2 regions of the Sediminibacillus sp. JSM 1682029 genome follow, and region 1 is predicted to be linked to the other one. Evidence: predicted binding sites of a transcription regulator. Region 1 holds the regulator's gene; the other holds the start of a gene.
What was found. Region 1 encodes Rex, which represses fermentation and respiration genes when NADH is low (regulators of the CRP and FNR family bind a similar motif). Its sites were predicted from a motif close to TTGTGAAATATTTCACAA; they were not measured.

Region 1 (8,169 bases):
ATGTTAAAATACGTACAATGATGTAGTAAAGTAAATCTGTTTTTGAAGGAGTAGTTTAAGGTGCCTAAACGATATTGGTATGTCATCATGACCTATATAATCATGCAGCTTTCCGGAGCTTTTCTCGTACCGTTCATCGATATGTGGAACATAGATCGGTTCACCTTCAGTGTCAGCTGGAGCATCATCAGCTTTGTTGCGGCTCTTGTGATCACCTTGCTGTTATTACGGCCGGACATGCGGCAGGGCAGTGACCGGAACGCTTCCGGAGCCGGCGGCATCATCGGCTGGAGTGTACTCGGAGTGGCGATGGCTTACATGGCGCAATATGCGGCTGTCATCATCGAAACGTTGGTTCTCGGTATCAAACCGGGCTCTGAAAACACGATGCAGATTATGGAGATTGCCAGAGCAGCTCCGATTTTCATCATCATTCCTGCTCTGATTGCACCGATTTTAGAAGAAATCATTTTCCGGAAAATCATCTTCGGCAGTCTGTACAAGCGGACGAATTTTTTCATCGCCGCTCTAGCATCTTCGATTATTTTCGGTCTTGTCCACATGGATGTCACTCACATCATCACCTACACAGGCATGGGACTGGTGTTTGCCTTTCTTTATGTGCACACCAACCGGATCATCGTTCCGATTATCACCCATATGGCCATGAACACCATCACGGTCATCGCCCAGTTCAGTGTGGACCCGGAAGAACTTGATCAAATGCTTGAACAATGGGAAAAAATGCAAATGATCTTAATTGGAGGCTAATCAGTTTATGAGAACATCCCCGTTGTTTATGGCTTTCTTGTATTTTGCAATGGGAGCTGTATTCACCTATATTGCAGCCCAATCGGTGGAAGAAACGATTTGGAACTTCATCACGATCCTGCTGGCTATTTTCGCCACCCTCGATTTTGTCGTTTCCTTCCGATTGATCGGCTTGCATTTTAAAATTCGAAAATCGAAAAAAAACAAATAGCTCCAGCCATATAAAAACAGCTGACACCCGTCAGCTGTTTTTTGTATCATTGTTTGGTTTTCCATTCAGGATAAAAGAAACGGGAACGACAACAAGCATCAATATCGAAGAAAAAATAAAAGCTTCGTTGATTGCCTGCAAGGCCGCTTCTTCTCCGGCCAATCCACTGACAGCAGAAATTTGCGCTCTTCTTACTTCATAGTAAATCGAGAAAAACACAATCCCGAAGGCAGAAAAAATTTGCCGCAATACGTTGTTCATCGCCGATCCTTGAGCGACCAGCTTTTCGGGTATGGCATTCATCCCGGCAGTGGTCGCCGGCATATTGGACATGCCAAGACCCGCACCACGGACCGTGTTGATCAGCAATATCAACCAAAATGGTGTCGATAACTGAAGGTTCCCCAGGGCAAAGGTGGTAGCCGCCAACAGCAGCAGCCCTGGCGGAACCACATAGCGTGGCCCTTTTTTATCCAGCAGTTTCCCGCCGAGGGTCATGAACAAACCGCTGCATAAAGCCGCCGGCAGAAACAACAAGCCGGTCTGGATTTCGCTCAAGCCGTACACATTCTGGATCAATAGCGGCAATAAAAAAATACCCGAAAACAGTCCGATCGATGCGGTGGCCGTCACTACGATGGAAACAGCATAGGTCGGGACTTTGAAAACACTCAGTTCCAGTAGTGGCTGGTCTTGTCTTTGTTCGTAAATAATGAACAGAATAACGGCCGCCACGCCTCCGCCGATCATGAGAAAACTGAACGGCTGTGTCAACAGTTCCCATGTCGAGCCCCTGCCGAGGGCAAACAAAATCGCCCCGACACCAGCTGTCACCAGCAGGAAACCGGTCAAGTCGAATTTCAGATTCGGGTCCGGCTTGGTCGGAATCAAGTATTTACTGGAGATGATCAACCCGATAAGTCCGAATGGAATATTGAATAAGAATAGAAAATTCCACGGCAAAAATTCGATGATCACGCCGCCGATGGTCGGCCCGATTGCCGGGGCCACCATCGCTGCAACTCCATAGATACCGACGGCGAGCCCGCGTTCCTCTCGGGGAAAGGCCTGGAAAATCAAGGCCATGGCGATCGGCATCATCAGTCCGCCTGCCATGCCCTGTACCGCCCGCGAGGCAATCATCATTCCCAATGTATGGGACAATGCACCGGACAGCGAGCCGACCAGAAAAATCGATAAACCAATCAGGTAAATCTTTTTCTTCCCGAACCGATCGCCCAGGTAGCCGGTCAGCGGCATCGTCATCCCCATCGATACCATGAAAATTGTCAAAATCCAGCCCACCGACACTGCGTTGGAGTCGAACAGCTCAATGAAGTGCGGCAAGGTCGGATTCAACATGCTGTTGTTTAAAATCACGGTGAAAGTGCCAAATAAAACAGAAACGACAACCAGCCATTTAGAATCTATTTTCTTGATACGTCCACCCCCCTATGAGTTTACGGTAAATCGTAAACCTATACCCTCTTCAGCGAGAGGGTATGCAGGGTTACTCTCCCGCTTCTTCTTCCAGAGGGTAATGCTTGAGAAAGTAAACCAGCGACTGAAGCTCGACGGATAAATCGATGTGATGCACCCGAATATGATCGGGAACGGTGATCCGTGCGGGTGTGAAGTTAAGGATACCGGAGACACCGGCATCTACCAGTCGCTCGGTAATTCCCTGTGCTTCTGTGGAAGGTACCGTCAGTATGGCGACAGCCGTGTTTTTTAAATGATCTTCCAAATCATCTACATGATACACAGGGACACCGCCAATATCGGATCCTACTTTATTCGGGTCGGCATCAAAGGCCATTTCGATTTTCGTATTGTTGTTTTTCATAAAATTATAATGGAGAAAAGCTGTTCCAAGATTCCCGACTCCGATGAGTGCGACCTTGGTCACTTCGTCCTGATCAAGGGTTTTCCGGAAAAAACTGAGCAGGTATTCGACATTGTAGCCATACCCTTTTTTTCCCAATGCACCGAAATAAGAAAAATCCCGGCGGATGGTGGCAGAATCTACTTTGACCGCGTCGCTCAGTTCCTTGGATGAAACGCGCAGCTTTCCCTGATGATGCAGGTTATTGATAAATCGGTAATATAGTGGCAGGCGCTTTGCCGTTGCTTGTGGTATTTTATTTTGCTCGTTGTTCATACATATCCTCCTTACAGTTGCCCTTCTGTCCTGTGTCCGCTTTCTAAGAAGCAATCAGGTTTATCGATGCCTTTTTCGGATAATCGATGACCAGCTATCAAGCTCCTGTACATAATTTCATTTCGTAACCGTTATCTTTTTTGATTAGGCAGTTTTCCACAAACACTTTGCTTTGTTCTCTAGACAAATGGGTGTGGCTGCGGAAATCCACTACGCTTTCCGCGGGCGGCTGGTGAGCCTCCTCGAGCTGCGCTCTGCGGGGTCTCCCCTAGGCCTTTCCTCCCGCAGGAGTCTTCGTGGATTTCCTCCGCCGTGAGTATGTTTGTTGTTTTTCACAAATCTTTTTCCTTTTTAGTCGGTATATCAGCCGCTTCTGAATGCGTACACTCCAAAAACAGCTACCCTAGCAGAAGCAATTACTTATGAAGACAAGGAACGCTTCGACACCGACTCCTCGCAAGTAAAAAAACAGCCCCACATTTACAACCGTGCTCATCAAAAGCGAAGTGTTATGCGGAGTTCGCTCTAGCACTGAACCTTACTAGCAAACCAACGAAGTTTCTATCAAATAGATGCTGTTTATCATTTACAATGTTACAAGTTTGGGGAAAGAGCTTTCCTTTATACAAGTACTTTTGCTTATTTTGTTTAACTTCTTTAGTTTATCAAAAATTCAGCAATAAGTCGTGATTTTATTCACATTCTTTTCCATACTTATCACTATATCGAAATCGGGGGAACGCATGAAGCAAAATAATCACCGGAAGCATTGCTGTGACGCTTGCCACCGCAAAGAGGATTAAGATACACTTAAAGCATTGAGGTGAACAAAATGATTTTGATGCAAGTCAATGACATCACAAAAAGATATGGCGCCGAGCTTATCTTATCCAATATAAAGTTAGAAGTGCAGACCAATGACCGGATTGCTGTCGTCGGAAGGAACGGAGCAGGAAAATCGACGCTGTTGAAAATCATCGCGGGAATCCTGCCCTTTGACGAGGGGGAAATCCACAAGCCGAAAGAGACGACACTTGGCTATCTCGCCCAAAACACCGGTCTCGAATCAAATCAGACGATTTGGCAGGAAATGCTGGGCGTATTTCAGCATTTTGTCGATACGGAACAAGAACTGCGGGAAATGGAATTGCAGATGGGTGACCCGGATGTGCTGGAGAATCAGGATGCCTATCAAAAATTGCTGGCTGCTTATGACGCCAAACAACAAGCCTTCAAAATGGAGGGCGGTTATCAGTATGAAGCAGACATCAAGGCCGTCTTGAATGGCCTTCATTTCTATGAACAGGATTGGGATACATCGATAGCAGAATTGAGCGGCGGCCAGAAGACCCGCTTGGCACTGGGCAAGCTGCTCCTATCCAAGCCGGACATCCTGGTTTTGGACGAGCCCACCAACCATCTTGATATCGAAACCCTTTCCTGGCTGGAAGGCTATTTGAACAATTACAGCGGTGCCGTCGTGATTGTTTCCCATGATCGCTATTTCTTGGATAAAACGGTCGAAACTGTCTATGAAATATCCCGGAACCATTCTACAAAGTACCATGGGAATTACAGCAAGTACCTGGAACAGAAAGCAGCCAATTACGAACGGGATGTAAAACAATTTGAAAAACAGCAGGCTGAGATTAAAAGAATGGAAGAGTTTGTCCAGAAAAATATCGTCCGTGCTTCTACGACAAAGCGGGCACAAAGCCGCCGTAAACAGCTGGAAAAAATGGAGCGCCTGGATAAGCCGCAGGGAGATGAATCCTCGGCAAAATTCACATTCGATATCAACCGCCGCAGCGGTAATGACGTATTGAAAGTGCAGGACCTTGCCTTTCGGTACGAGGATAGCGATAAACCTATTTTTTCCAACCTAAGCTTCGATGTTTCCCGAGGTGATAGCATCGCCTTGGTCGGACCGAATGGCGTCGGCAAAACCACGTTGTTGAAAACGATTGTCGGCGACTTGAAGCAAGCCAAGGGGAACATCCAGCTCGGAACCAATGTACAAATCGGCTACTACGATCAGGAACAAACCCGGCTACATTCCAACAAAACGGTATTAAACGAGCTTTGGGACGAGTATCCGATGACCAATGAAAAAGACATCCGTACTGTGCTCGGGAACTTTCTGTTTTCCGGAGACGACGTGCTGAAAAATGTAACGAGCTTGAGCGGTGGCGAAAAAGCCAGACTGGCGCTTGCCAAGCTGATGATGGAAAAAGCCAACCTGCTGATCCTCGACGAACCGACCAACCATCTTGATTTGGACAGCAAAGAAGTACTGGAATCAGCATTGATCGACTTCCCCGGCACGATAGTGTTCGTTTCCCACGACCGTTACTTTATCAATAGACTGGCGACACAGGTTATCGAAATGCAGCCTGCCGGCAGTACGATTTATTTAGGAGATTATGATTATTACCTCGATAAAAAACAAGAGGAATATGAATTACAACAGCTGAACGAACAAGACCGTACTCCAGAGCAGCCGGCAGCTGCGGCTAAGACGACTTTTGAACAGGAAAAAGAATTAAAAAAAGAAAAACGGAAGAAAGAACGCCGCATCCAGGAAATCGAACAGGAAATCGAATCAGTGGAAAAACGAGTGGAAGAAATCGATGCGTTGTTATGCGACCCAGATATCTATCAGGATCACGAAAAGGCGTTGAAGCTGACGGAAGAAAAAGAACAGCAGGATTTGCAATTGGAAAACCTGGTGGAAGAATGGGAAGAGCTTCATGAAGAGTGACGAAGTGGCCGGGACAAAACCCTGGCCATAAAAGTAAAAAACGAACCGGTTTGGTGCATACATCAAATCCGTTCGTTTTTTTCTTTTTTGTGTCCCTTAAATAGACTTCTTTTATCCTGTGGTTTGTTGCGTGTTCCTAACCTTTCCATCGCTATAACGATTGGCAGGTTCATTCCAATCAAAATAGTGAGTTATGCACAAACTTACACACATGCCAAAACCGGTCTAATAAGTTTTCCACCATTTTATCCCCATTATCCACAAATAAGCATTCATTTATCCACAAAAGCTGTCAACATATCCACGCTTACTCTCCCAAAGCTCGGTTGATTTTCTCCACATATTGAAAGCTATCCTGTTGATAAGTGGTTTTCTTGCAGCAAAAAAATCTGTCCTGCTGAGTTTTGCCCACACCCAGGGGACAGATTTTTTCTTTGCCTTTAAATTTATCGCTTTAATCCTCTTTTGCCGTATCGTTCCAAATCCAGCGATGGATTGGCATTCAAGTCCCAGCCTGCACGATGTCCTTGCTGATAAGCGATTGTGCCTGCAGCAGCGATCATCGCCGCATTATCTGTACACAAGTCCAGAGGAGGTATCAATAGTTCCTGTTTAGCATCGTCGAACTTATTATCCAGCGCTGTCCGCAATCCTTTGTTGGCAGCTACTCCGCCTGCCACTATGACTTGCTTCACATCGTACTGCTGTGCCGCCCGATACGTTTTTTCCGCCAATACCTCGACAACGCTCGCCTGGAAACTCGCTGCTACATCTTCATCTTTTAACGTTTCCTTGCGCTGTGCCGCATTGTGCAGAGTATTGATGACCGAAGATTTCAGCCCGCTGAAACTGAAATCATACGAGCCTTCTTCCAGCCATGCCCTTGGGAAAGCAATATTTGCTTCTCCTGTTGCAGCTAGTCGATCCATTTGCGGACCACCGGGATAAGGCAGATTCAATGTCCTGGCAACCTTATCATAGGCTTCACCCGCTGCATCATCACGCGTTTCGCCGATCACTTCAAATGAACCATGCTCATGCATGACAATCAATTCAGTATGGCCTCCGGAAACGACGAGCGCCAATAGCGGGAACTGAAATTCCTTGATAAGGCGGTTGGCATAAATATGGCCGGCAATATGGTGGACGCCGATCAACGGTTTATGCTTGGCGAAAGCAAGCGCCTTGGCCGTGTTGACACCTACCAGCAGTGCGCCGACCAATCCAGGTCCTTCCGTCACGGTGATGGCATCCATTTCCTCCGCAGTCATATCAGCTTGTTGAAACGTTTCCTCCAATACCATGGTGATTTGCTCGACATGATGCCTGGACGCCACTTCCGGCACCACCCCGCCAAACCGTTTGTGGCTCTCGATTTGGGAAGCAACCACATTCGAGACAATTTCCGTTCCATTTTTGACGATGGCTGCGGCTGTTTCATCACAGCTGGTTTCTATTCCTAATATATATACATCGTTCTTTGTCATAATTTCACCCACATTACTAATGCATCTTCATAATTGTCTGTGTAATAGTTTTTCCTGATTCCGCCCGGAACGAGCCCGAATTTTTTGTACATGTTCTGAGCAGGCAGATTGGATACCCTCACTTCCAGGGAAAGCTGCTTTGCCCCTAAGGCTACTGCCTGATTGATAACAAAGTGGAATAATGCCTGGCCGTATTTTTTCCCTCTATGCTCCGGAAGAATCGCGATATTGGTGATTTGTGCTTCATCGATGATCACCCATAAGCCGCAGTAACCAATGACCGTGCCGTCTTTTTCGACGACGAAATAAACAGCATATGGATTTTCTTTCAATTCATTCACAAAAATGTCCTTGGTCCACGGGGTTCCGAAGCTGACAGCTTCCACCTGCATGACTTGGTCGATATCCTCTACCCTCATTTGCCTGATGATTGTATCTGACATATTAGTTCTTCCCCTGTTGTTCCAGCCATTTGGCCTCGGCTTCTACAAGCCTTAGGTATTCTGGCGTCAAAGCATGGACCGGCCCCGATTCTTCCAATGCCCCGGCTTCAGCCAGATATCCAGCCCGCGGATAGTGGCTGACGAGTTCCGGAATGATGGCCAAATCCTTCATATAATCGGTGATAACCTGTCGGTGCAATTCGATGTCCGGACTTAAAAACACGACATGTTCCCCGCGTTGCGCCAATTTTTCCAACCACTCGGCAAATGGAATGTTCACTTCATTTTCTTCTAATGAAAGGGCGCCGTCTTTGTTTTTGTAGAGTCCGGTGTAA
Region 2 (8,169 bases), on a different contig from region 1:
AATCGTGATGAATTGCAACAATCCAGTCAGCAAAGCATAACCGACAAGCCCCAGCCAATGGGCCCAAGCTTTGGAGGAGAGATCTGTAGCCAAAGTGGCTGCGATGGATCCGATCGTTATGCCGTTGATATAGTCGAAAAAAGTGAGTTGGCCGACTTCTTGTTTGCCGAGCAGCCTGGTGAAAATCAGCAAGGTGAAAAATGAAATGATGACTCGGACGATGATGACAATGGTTTCGTTCATAACGGCAAATCTCCTTTCTACCATAAAAATATTTTCCGCAAAATCGGCAAATTTATTAGGCTAAACGAGGCATGTTTTGCAATATGCGTTATCGGAAATAATAAAAAAGAGAGGAATATAAAATTCACAATTCCGTAACAAACTTTTGACAAAAGTGTGAACAAGGTGGATAATGGAGATAAGAATAAAGGAGGATGAGTTGAATGGCAACAAAAGCTCAAATTCTCAATGCAACCAAAATAACAGGAGCTGTCGTACTCACGGCAGGGATTATCATTTTTCTGGCAGGTTTCTTTGCAAGCGGTTCCAGCATTTTGACTCCGATTGGAATCGGGACCGTGATGGGAGCCGTGTTTATCTTTCTTATGGGCGTTTTCTTTGTAGTGACAGAGGAAATCCTGGAGAAAATCGAACATCGCAAACAGATGGGTTCCAAACATGCCTAAAAAAAAGAGCACCTGGCTGCAGGTGCTCTTTCCTATTACTATTTCTTATACATATCCCCAAATCATCGCCAACAGTGTACCGAATACAGTAAGAAGGGCAATGATGACTCCATAGTAAATATTGAGGTAGATGGACCCTCTATCCTCTGATTCGCCGGCATGCATGAATACAATCAGCTGTAAGCCGGCTTGCGTGAAGGCTGTCAAAAGCAATACAGTCATGCCGACGGCGAACGACATATCCAGAAAGTAAACCAACAGGGCAACGATCGTCAGGACCAATGAAAAGACAAAGCCCATGACTTGCTTGCGTGGGAACAGTTCTTTCATATTACATCATTCCTTTCAAGTAGACGAAACTGAATATGAAAATCCAGACGACGTCCAGAAAGTGCCAGTAAAGCGAGAAAATGAATGATTTATTCGCCGTTTCCGGAGTGATGCCCCGTTTTTTGATTTGGATGAGGATGAACAATCCCCAGAACAAACCGAAGGTGACGTGTGCTCCGTGTGTCCCTAAAGTGGACAGCAAAATCGATGTGAACGCACTTGTCTGCAATGCAGCTCCTTCTTCAATATATGTGAAGAATTCCACTACCTCGAATCCGACAAAGGCAAGTCCTAACAGCAAGGTAATGCTGAAGAAAGCGATTGTCGCTTTTTTATTCATCAGTCGCATTGCATGGACGCCGAGACCAATGGTAAAACTACTGGTCAGCAGGATAAAGGTTTCAAAGATGACCGGCGTGATTTCAAAAATCTCGCTGCCGGAAGGACCGCTTCCTGTCCGGCCTTCTAATGTGAAATAAGAGGCGAACAAGGTGGCGAATAGCATGATTTCAGCCCCAAGGAACATCCAAAAGCCCAATATATTCAAGTTATTTTGTTCCGTACTGTATTCGAGAGGCTTTGTTTGGTCTACCTTCATTGTCGGGCACCTCCCAATTTTTCTTCCGTTTCTTTCACTTCTTCTACCGGTATGTGGTAGCCGTGATCCTGTTCAAAAGAACGGTGTGCCAGGCAGGCAAAGATACCGAGCAGCGCAATGACTGCCAAAATCCAGATGCTGAATACCAGGGCAAAACCGAGCACAAAGAAGATGGCACTCATGATAAATGGAACACCGCTGTTATTCGGCATGTGTATTTCTTTATAATTGCCTGGAAACAGCTTATGCCCGTTCTTTTTAGAATCCCAGAATGCTTCACTGGAATTGACCTGCGGTGTAATCGCAAAGTTGTAATCAGGTACTGGCGTGTGGGTGGCCCACTCGAGCGATCGGGCGTCCCATGGATCCGAACTGATATCTCTCGACGCATAGCGCGTGCTGTAATAAATGTTATAAACGATTGTCACAAACCCGGCAGCCAGCATGATGGCACCGACGAAGGAAATCATATTCCAAATACCGAATCCCGTGGCTTCCGAGTACGTGTACATCCGGCGCGCCTGTCCGTCCAGTCCGGATATGAACATCGGGAAGAAAGCGACACATGTACCGATAGAAATCAGCCAGAAGGATAATTTTCCGATCCGCTCGTTCAGCATGAAGCCGAACATTTTCGGCCACCAGTAGGTCAGTCCTGCCAACATGGCGAAGACAACCCCAGGAATAATAACTAAGTGGAAGTGGGCAACCAGGAACATCGTGTTATGGTATTGATAGTCGGCTGCCGACATACCAAGCATAACCCCGGTGACACCCCCGATAGTGAAAATCGGAATGAAGCCTAAAGAATATAGCATTGGAACAGTGATTGTAATTTTCCCTTTCCAAAGGGTAAACAACCAGTTAAAGATCTTGATTCCGGTCGGTATCGCAATCGCCATCGTCGTGATGGAGAAGATACTGTTGACCATTGCTCCTTGTCCCATGGTAAAGAAGTGATGCACCCATACGACAAAGGAAAGCACGGAAATCAATACAATCGATGCGACCATCGATTTGTATCCGTAAAGATTCCTCCGGGCGAAAGTCGGGATGATTTCACTGTAAATACCGAAGGCAGGTAATATGAGAATATAAACCTCCGGATGCCCCCATACCCAGAACAGGTTGGCCCACAGCATATCCATTCCGCCATCGGTCGTGGTAAAGAAGTTACCACCGAATAAACGGTCGATGGTTCCCATGGCCAAGGCCACAGTCAATACCGGGAAGGCAAACACGATGATCAAGTTGGTGATCAGTGCCGACCAAGTAAACATCGGCATTTTCATCAGTTTCATGCCCGGTGCACGCATTTTTAATATGGTTACGATAAAGTTGATACCGGTAATAAGTGTACCCAGACCAGCGATTTGAATCGCGATCATATAATAGTTGGTCCCGACGGATTGACTGAATTCATTACCCGCCAGCGGGAAGTACGATGTCCAGCCGGCATCGGGAGAGCCGCCGATGACAAAGGAAATATTGAACAGCATGGCTCCCCAGAAATAAAGCCAAAAGCTTAAGGCGTTCAATCGAGGGAAGGCCACATCGCGAGCTCCGATTTGGAGCGGTACGACAAAGTTCATCAATGCCATGATAAATGCCATGGCCATAAAGATAATCATCACCACACCATGGGTGGTGAATATTTCGTTGTAGTGCTGTGAATCGAGCAACGTATTTTCAGGGAGGGCTGTTTGCGCCCGCATCATGATGGCGTCGGCTCCTCCGCGGAAAAGCATCAGTAAAGCGGAGATTAAATACATCATACCGATCCGCTTATGGTCTACGGTGGTCAGCCACTCGCGCCATAGATAGCCCCATTTTTTTGTATAAGTGACTCCTGCAACAATCGCTACCAAGGTGAGCGCAATGGCCACCATGGAAGCATAAATCACAGGACTTGGATGAGGTATGGCAAATCTATCAAAAAAGTCCATCCTTTTGTGACTCCTTTCAGGAAATAACTCGGATTGTCTAACGCAACTTATGTTCTGTCAGTCTATTAGTCTTACTCGGAATGATCATGGGTTTCATCCATGTTTTCATGGTCCATCTCCATGTTTTCCTCTTCCGAGTCATCTGAGCTGCCGCCATGATGATGACCGCCATGCTCGCCCTCGGGAGCAGGAGAAAATTCCAAGTGGGTGCTGGAAAATGTCAGCTGTCCAAGATGTCCTGGCTCCAGCAGCTCGTTGTACTTGTCTTCCGTAAGCGGCTTTGCCGTTTCTTGGACCTCGTCGACCCATTCGTCGAATTCATCCGGTGTCACAGCGTTGACGCTAAAGGTGTTTTCAGCGAAACCTTCCCCGCTGAAGTTGGCGTTTCTCCCCATATATTCACCAGGAGCATCAGCCGCAAGGTGAAGGGTGGTAACCATATCGGACATCGCGTACTTTTGTCCGCCGAGCTGCGGTACCCAAAAGCTGGTGATCGGTCCGTCTGAGTAGAGTTTGAACTCTAACGCTCTGTCTGTCGGAATGTAAAGGTAATTGACTGTTTCTATCCCTTCTTCCGGATAACTGAAATGCCACTTCCAGTTGGAAGACTGAGCATAAACCACCAATGGATCCTGGTCTTCATAACCTTCCGGTGTCGCCTCGACAAGATAGTTGCTTCGGACAGAAACGATCGAAAGAACGATAACGATAAGAATCGGTATCCCGACAATAATTCCTTCGACAATGTGATTCCCCTCGATATGGGGAGGCTCATAATCGTCGCTTTGCTTCGAAGCGCGGTATTTCACCAACATATAAATTAAAATGGCAAAAACAGCTATAACGATAAAGGACATAATACCAATCGATAATAGGATGACATCTGCCTGCGTCTGGGCTTGCGGCCCTTTAGGGTTTAAAACCATCAATGGTTCACAGCCGGTCAATACAGCCATGACTGCAAACATAAGTAATAGTAAAGTGCCTTTTATTTTCATGAAGGTACCCCTTTCTGTTTATTTAGTAGCTTATCAAGAAGCTGAAGCGGTACATGGTCTTTTCAAGTAATTATCATAGTACGGTGTATGGAAAAATACAATTATATGTGAAGCTTGTCACAAAAGATTCATGAATTTATTGTGATTTTTGTCACTGAATGTTCATGATTATAAATAGGAAGAAGTTTACGAAAATTGTTTCAATATGTTTTTTATTTATTTTCCAAAAGAGCAATAAAGCTGCTGAAATGTTAGGCAAACAGAAGTTGTCCCTCATTTTATCTTGCCTTTTTGGTAAAATGAAGAAAAAGGAGGTAAGCGAAGTGTTGTATCAAAATCATGCAAGTAGTATTCCGCAAAAAGTAACGCTAGTCTTATTGGAAACGGCAATTTTGTTAACTGCAGCTTGGCTGCTTCTGGGAAATGGCGGCAGATTTGTACACGATTTAGCTGGGACAGGCTTTTTAAAAGGTGATACAGGAAGGAATAGTATGCTATTGTTTCTTTACTTCATTGTCTATATCCGCATGTTACTCACTATTTTTTATCTATTAAAAAGAGAAATGCCATGGAAAGAAGCATTTACAATTCCAATTGCTTTTTCATTCTATTATCTTGGTTTTACCCTGTTCGCCTTAAACACGGAAAAATCGCTTACCTGGTGGGACTTCCTGTTCGTTCTGCTTTTTCTGTTTGGATCTTTTCTGAATAGTTTTTCAGAGTTGCAGCGCCATTGGTGGAAAAAAAATCCGTTAAATCAAGGCAAATTATTCACCAGAGGATTATTCCGATTTTCCATGCATATCAATTATTTCGGTGATCTTGTTTGGGTGACAGCTCTGGCCCTTCTTACACGTTCTGTTTTTGCCTTGGTTATTCCCTTGTTATTATTTTTTCTGTTTGTCTTTTATAATATCCCCCTGTTAGACCGTCACTTAGCATGGAAATACGGTGAGCAGTTTGCTCATTATAAGAAAACTACCACTAAATTCATCTCCTTTATTTACTGAATTTACGTCACCGAACGTTGTATTTTTCTTTTCACAAGGGGAGGGCAAAGTACACGGATGTTTTAATAAAGAAAGAGTACGGCAACAGTTTATAAGATTGGTAGGGACGTTCAACTGACAGACTTTCGTTCATCCTATCTACCATCATAGGAATAAACGCTTTTCGAAAGAATAAAGGAATAAGAAAGCCCCGCTTTCCATATAACAAAACAGGGCAAAGTGAAAATTCCTACAGAACGGGTTTATGGCTGGTTACGGAAACACCGGCTTTTGTCATTTTTGTTTCTGCTTCTTGTTCGACTAAATGCCGAAACGTGGTCAGTGTCTGGTCGAAGTCGGTGTGCTGGTCCAGCAAGAAACTCATTTTATATTCCACTTCCAGCCAGGTAGCAATATCTGCCTCATTATGCTGCAGCTGTGCTTCCAGTTTATCAAGAGCATTGGCCACTTTCGCTTCATAAGTGGACCGATTCTCAAACTCCAGCCACAGTTGCTGGATGTCTTTCCCCAAATCACCTCCTAGTGACTTGCGGATATTTGCAATGGCCTGTTGTTCCCTTTCTTGTTTTTCTTTACGCGCCAGCTCGTTGTCCATCGTGTCAAATGCCGGGATATCCGTAGCCTCGGCCTCCACCAGATCATGAATGGTAATCATTTTCAGCAGCTTTGCCATGTCTGTTTTTTGGTCCAGATAAGGTTCCAGGAAAACAGCCATCAGCGCCACCCGCCATGTGTGTTCTGCGACACTTTCTTGCCGTCCATTGGATAGCCAGCTGTGCCGCAGCTCATACTTTAATTTTTCAGCTAATTTTAGCACTTCCAATATTCGCTTCAATGTTTCCTCCAAGGTTGATCTCCTCCTATATGTTCTTAACCTACTATCTCATTTGTCATCTGTCCGTTCCATGATTTTTTTCTTTTTTTTCCATTAAGAGAGGATGGGGGAAAATATATTGGCACTCAAACACGGATCCAGGGACACTTTCGTTAAAGTACTGATGTAACATAGTAGCGGCCGCTAAATGGTTGTTTCGTACAGTCGATGGTGGGATAATAGTGCAGAAGATAGATTGGAAATGGCAGATTAATAGAAGGAAGGATACTTGTGACAGGGAATTTTTTACGATCGGTAAAGCGTCGAACAGCAATGGTGTGGAATATTCCATCTTTCCCTATCTTATTGCTGTTGAATTTTATGGTAGGGCTTTCGATGTCTTTGTTTGTCCCTTTTTCCTCTATATTCGGTCTGGATGTAGTGGGGATGAGCAACATGGCATACGGTGTGTTTATGATGGTGATGGCTGTAGGCGGGGTGGTCATCAGTACTTACATCGGTAAATTGTCGGATCGGAACATAAGCAGGAAGATGCTTTTGGTCATTACGTCGTTCGCTGCGATAGTTGGTTATATCGGTTTTGCTTACATCCGTGATTATTATTTATTATCGATTGTAGCGTTTTTTCTGCTGGGCATGGCTTCTGCAACAATGCCGCAATTGTGGGCACATGCTAGGGAGATACTGGAATCGTCTGAAGTTCCCAAAAGGGAGATTCCTTTTGTGATGAACATATTTCGCATGTTTACGGCGCTTGCCTGGACAGTAGGACCGGCTTTTGCAGGATGGATACTGGTCCTGGTGGATTTTGAAGGGCTATTCTTACTGGTGGCTCTAGGCTTTTTTATATGTATCATCGCAGTAGTGGCATTTATTAAAGACGAGCCGAAAAGGCAGGATATGGCCGGAAAACAAGTGGTGTTGGGGAAGTTCATTTTTCGTCCTTATATCCTTGCCAACATAGTGGCCATGTTTTTGCTGCATGCAGCTACGACGATCAACATGCAGAATATTCCCCAGTTCGTCACAAAGGTTCTCGGAGGCACAGAAGCACACGTCGGGGTGATTTTCAGTGTCCCGCCTGTCTTTGAAGTACCTTTGATGATCGCCTTCGGAATTTTGGCGACAAAGCTGGATTTAGGATGGCTCATCAGACTTGGCTTTTTGTTTTCCTTTGTTTACTTTTTATTGTTATGGAAGGTTACTGCTCCATGGCAAATATACCCGCTGCAAATACTGAGCGCTGCCAACGTGGCCATAACAGCAGGTTTGGCCGTGACCTATTTTCAAAACTTCCTGCCAAAAGAGCCCGGTACAGCTACTACCTTATATATGAATGCACAAAAAATCGGCCAGACTATCGGTTTTTTATTGTTCGGTTATTTTTCCTCCCTGTTGAGCTATGAAAATGTGTTTGTCATTTGTATTCTTTTTACTGGAGGTGGATTTCTCATTCTGCTTGTTGCCGGGAAGGGAAAAAACAGTCATTCTCCCGTTTTAAGTGACGGGGGAAGGTAGCGGATATCGTTATTCATTCTGGAATCTGGTTCCTCAGTGCATTTTCATGCTGGATGTCTATATTCACTTGGACTTTGAAATCCAACCGTGGATAAACCTCTTCCCATTCGTCCTTTATCTCGCTCCAAAGTTTCCGGTCTTTATGACGGATGAATGACCTTATGAAAAATATGTCGAGGTTTTCCTCTTGCATTTTTGCAATGGTTTCTTCAATTTGCTCTTTAACGGAATTTGCAAGGACTTCT

Region 2: the regulator Rex is predicted to act here: its motif matches at 4,667-4,684, upstream of qoxA (cytochrome aa3 quinol oxidase subunit II).

What each region holds. Positions count from the first base shown of each region.
Region 1 is NZ_JBEWYY010000006.1:263,730-271,898, forward strand. Features, by position in the region: gene ABVF09_RS12455 (CPBP family intramembrane glutamic endopeptidase) at 61-771, shown strand; gene ABVF09_RS12460 (YdiK family protein) at 779-982, shown strand; gene ABVF09_RS12465 (MDR family MFS transporter) at 1,013-2,422, opposite strand; gene ABVF09_RS12470 (redox-sensing transcriptional repressor Rex) at 2,493-3,143, opposite strand; gene ABVF09_RS12475 (ABC-F family ATP-binding cassette domain-containing protein) at 3,976-5,904, shown strand; gene tsaD (tRNA (adenosine(37)-N6)-threonylcarbamoyltransferase complex transferase subunit TsaD) at 6,351-7,394, opposite strand; gene rimI (ribosomal protein S18-alanine N-acetyltransferase) at 7,388-7,834, opposite strand; gene tsaB (tRNA (adenosine(37)-N6)-threonylcarbamoyltransferase complex dimerization subunit type 1 TsaB) at 7,836-8,169, opposite strand, start outside.
Region 2 is NZ_JBEWYY010000001.1:716,912-725,080, reverse strand. Features, by position in the region: gene ABVF09_RS03665 (DUF421 domain-containing protein) at 1-243, opposite strand, end outside; gene ABVF09_RS03660 (hypothetical protein) at 447-689, shown strand; gene qoxD (cytochrome aa3 quinol oxidase subunit IV) at 735-1,019, opposite strand; gene qoxC (cytochrome aa3 quinol oxidase subunit III) at 1,021-1,617, opposite strand; gene qoxB (cytochrome aa3 quinol oxidase subunit I) at 1,614-3,563, opposite strand; gene qoxA (cytochrome aa3 quinol oxidase subunit II) at 3,635-4,561, opposite strand; gene ABVF09_RS03635 (DUF1295 domain-containing protein) at 4,885-5,571, shown strand; gene ABVF09_RS03630 (HD domain-containing protein) at 5,801-6,418, opposite strand; gene ABVF09_RS03625 (sugar efflux transporter) at 6,677-7,924, shown strand; gene ABVF09_RS03620 (Ger(x)C family spore germination protein) at 7,938-8,169, opposite strand, start outside.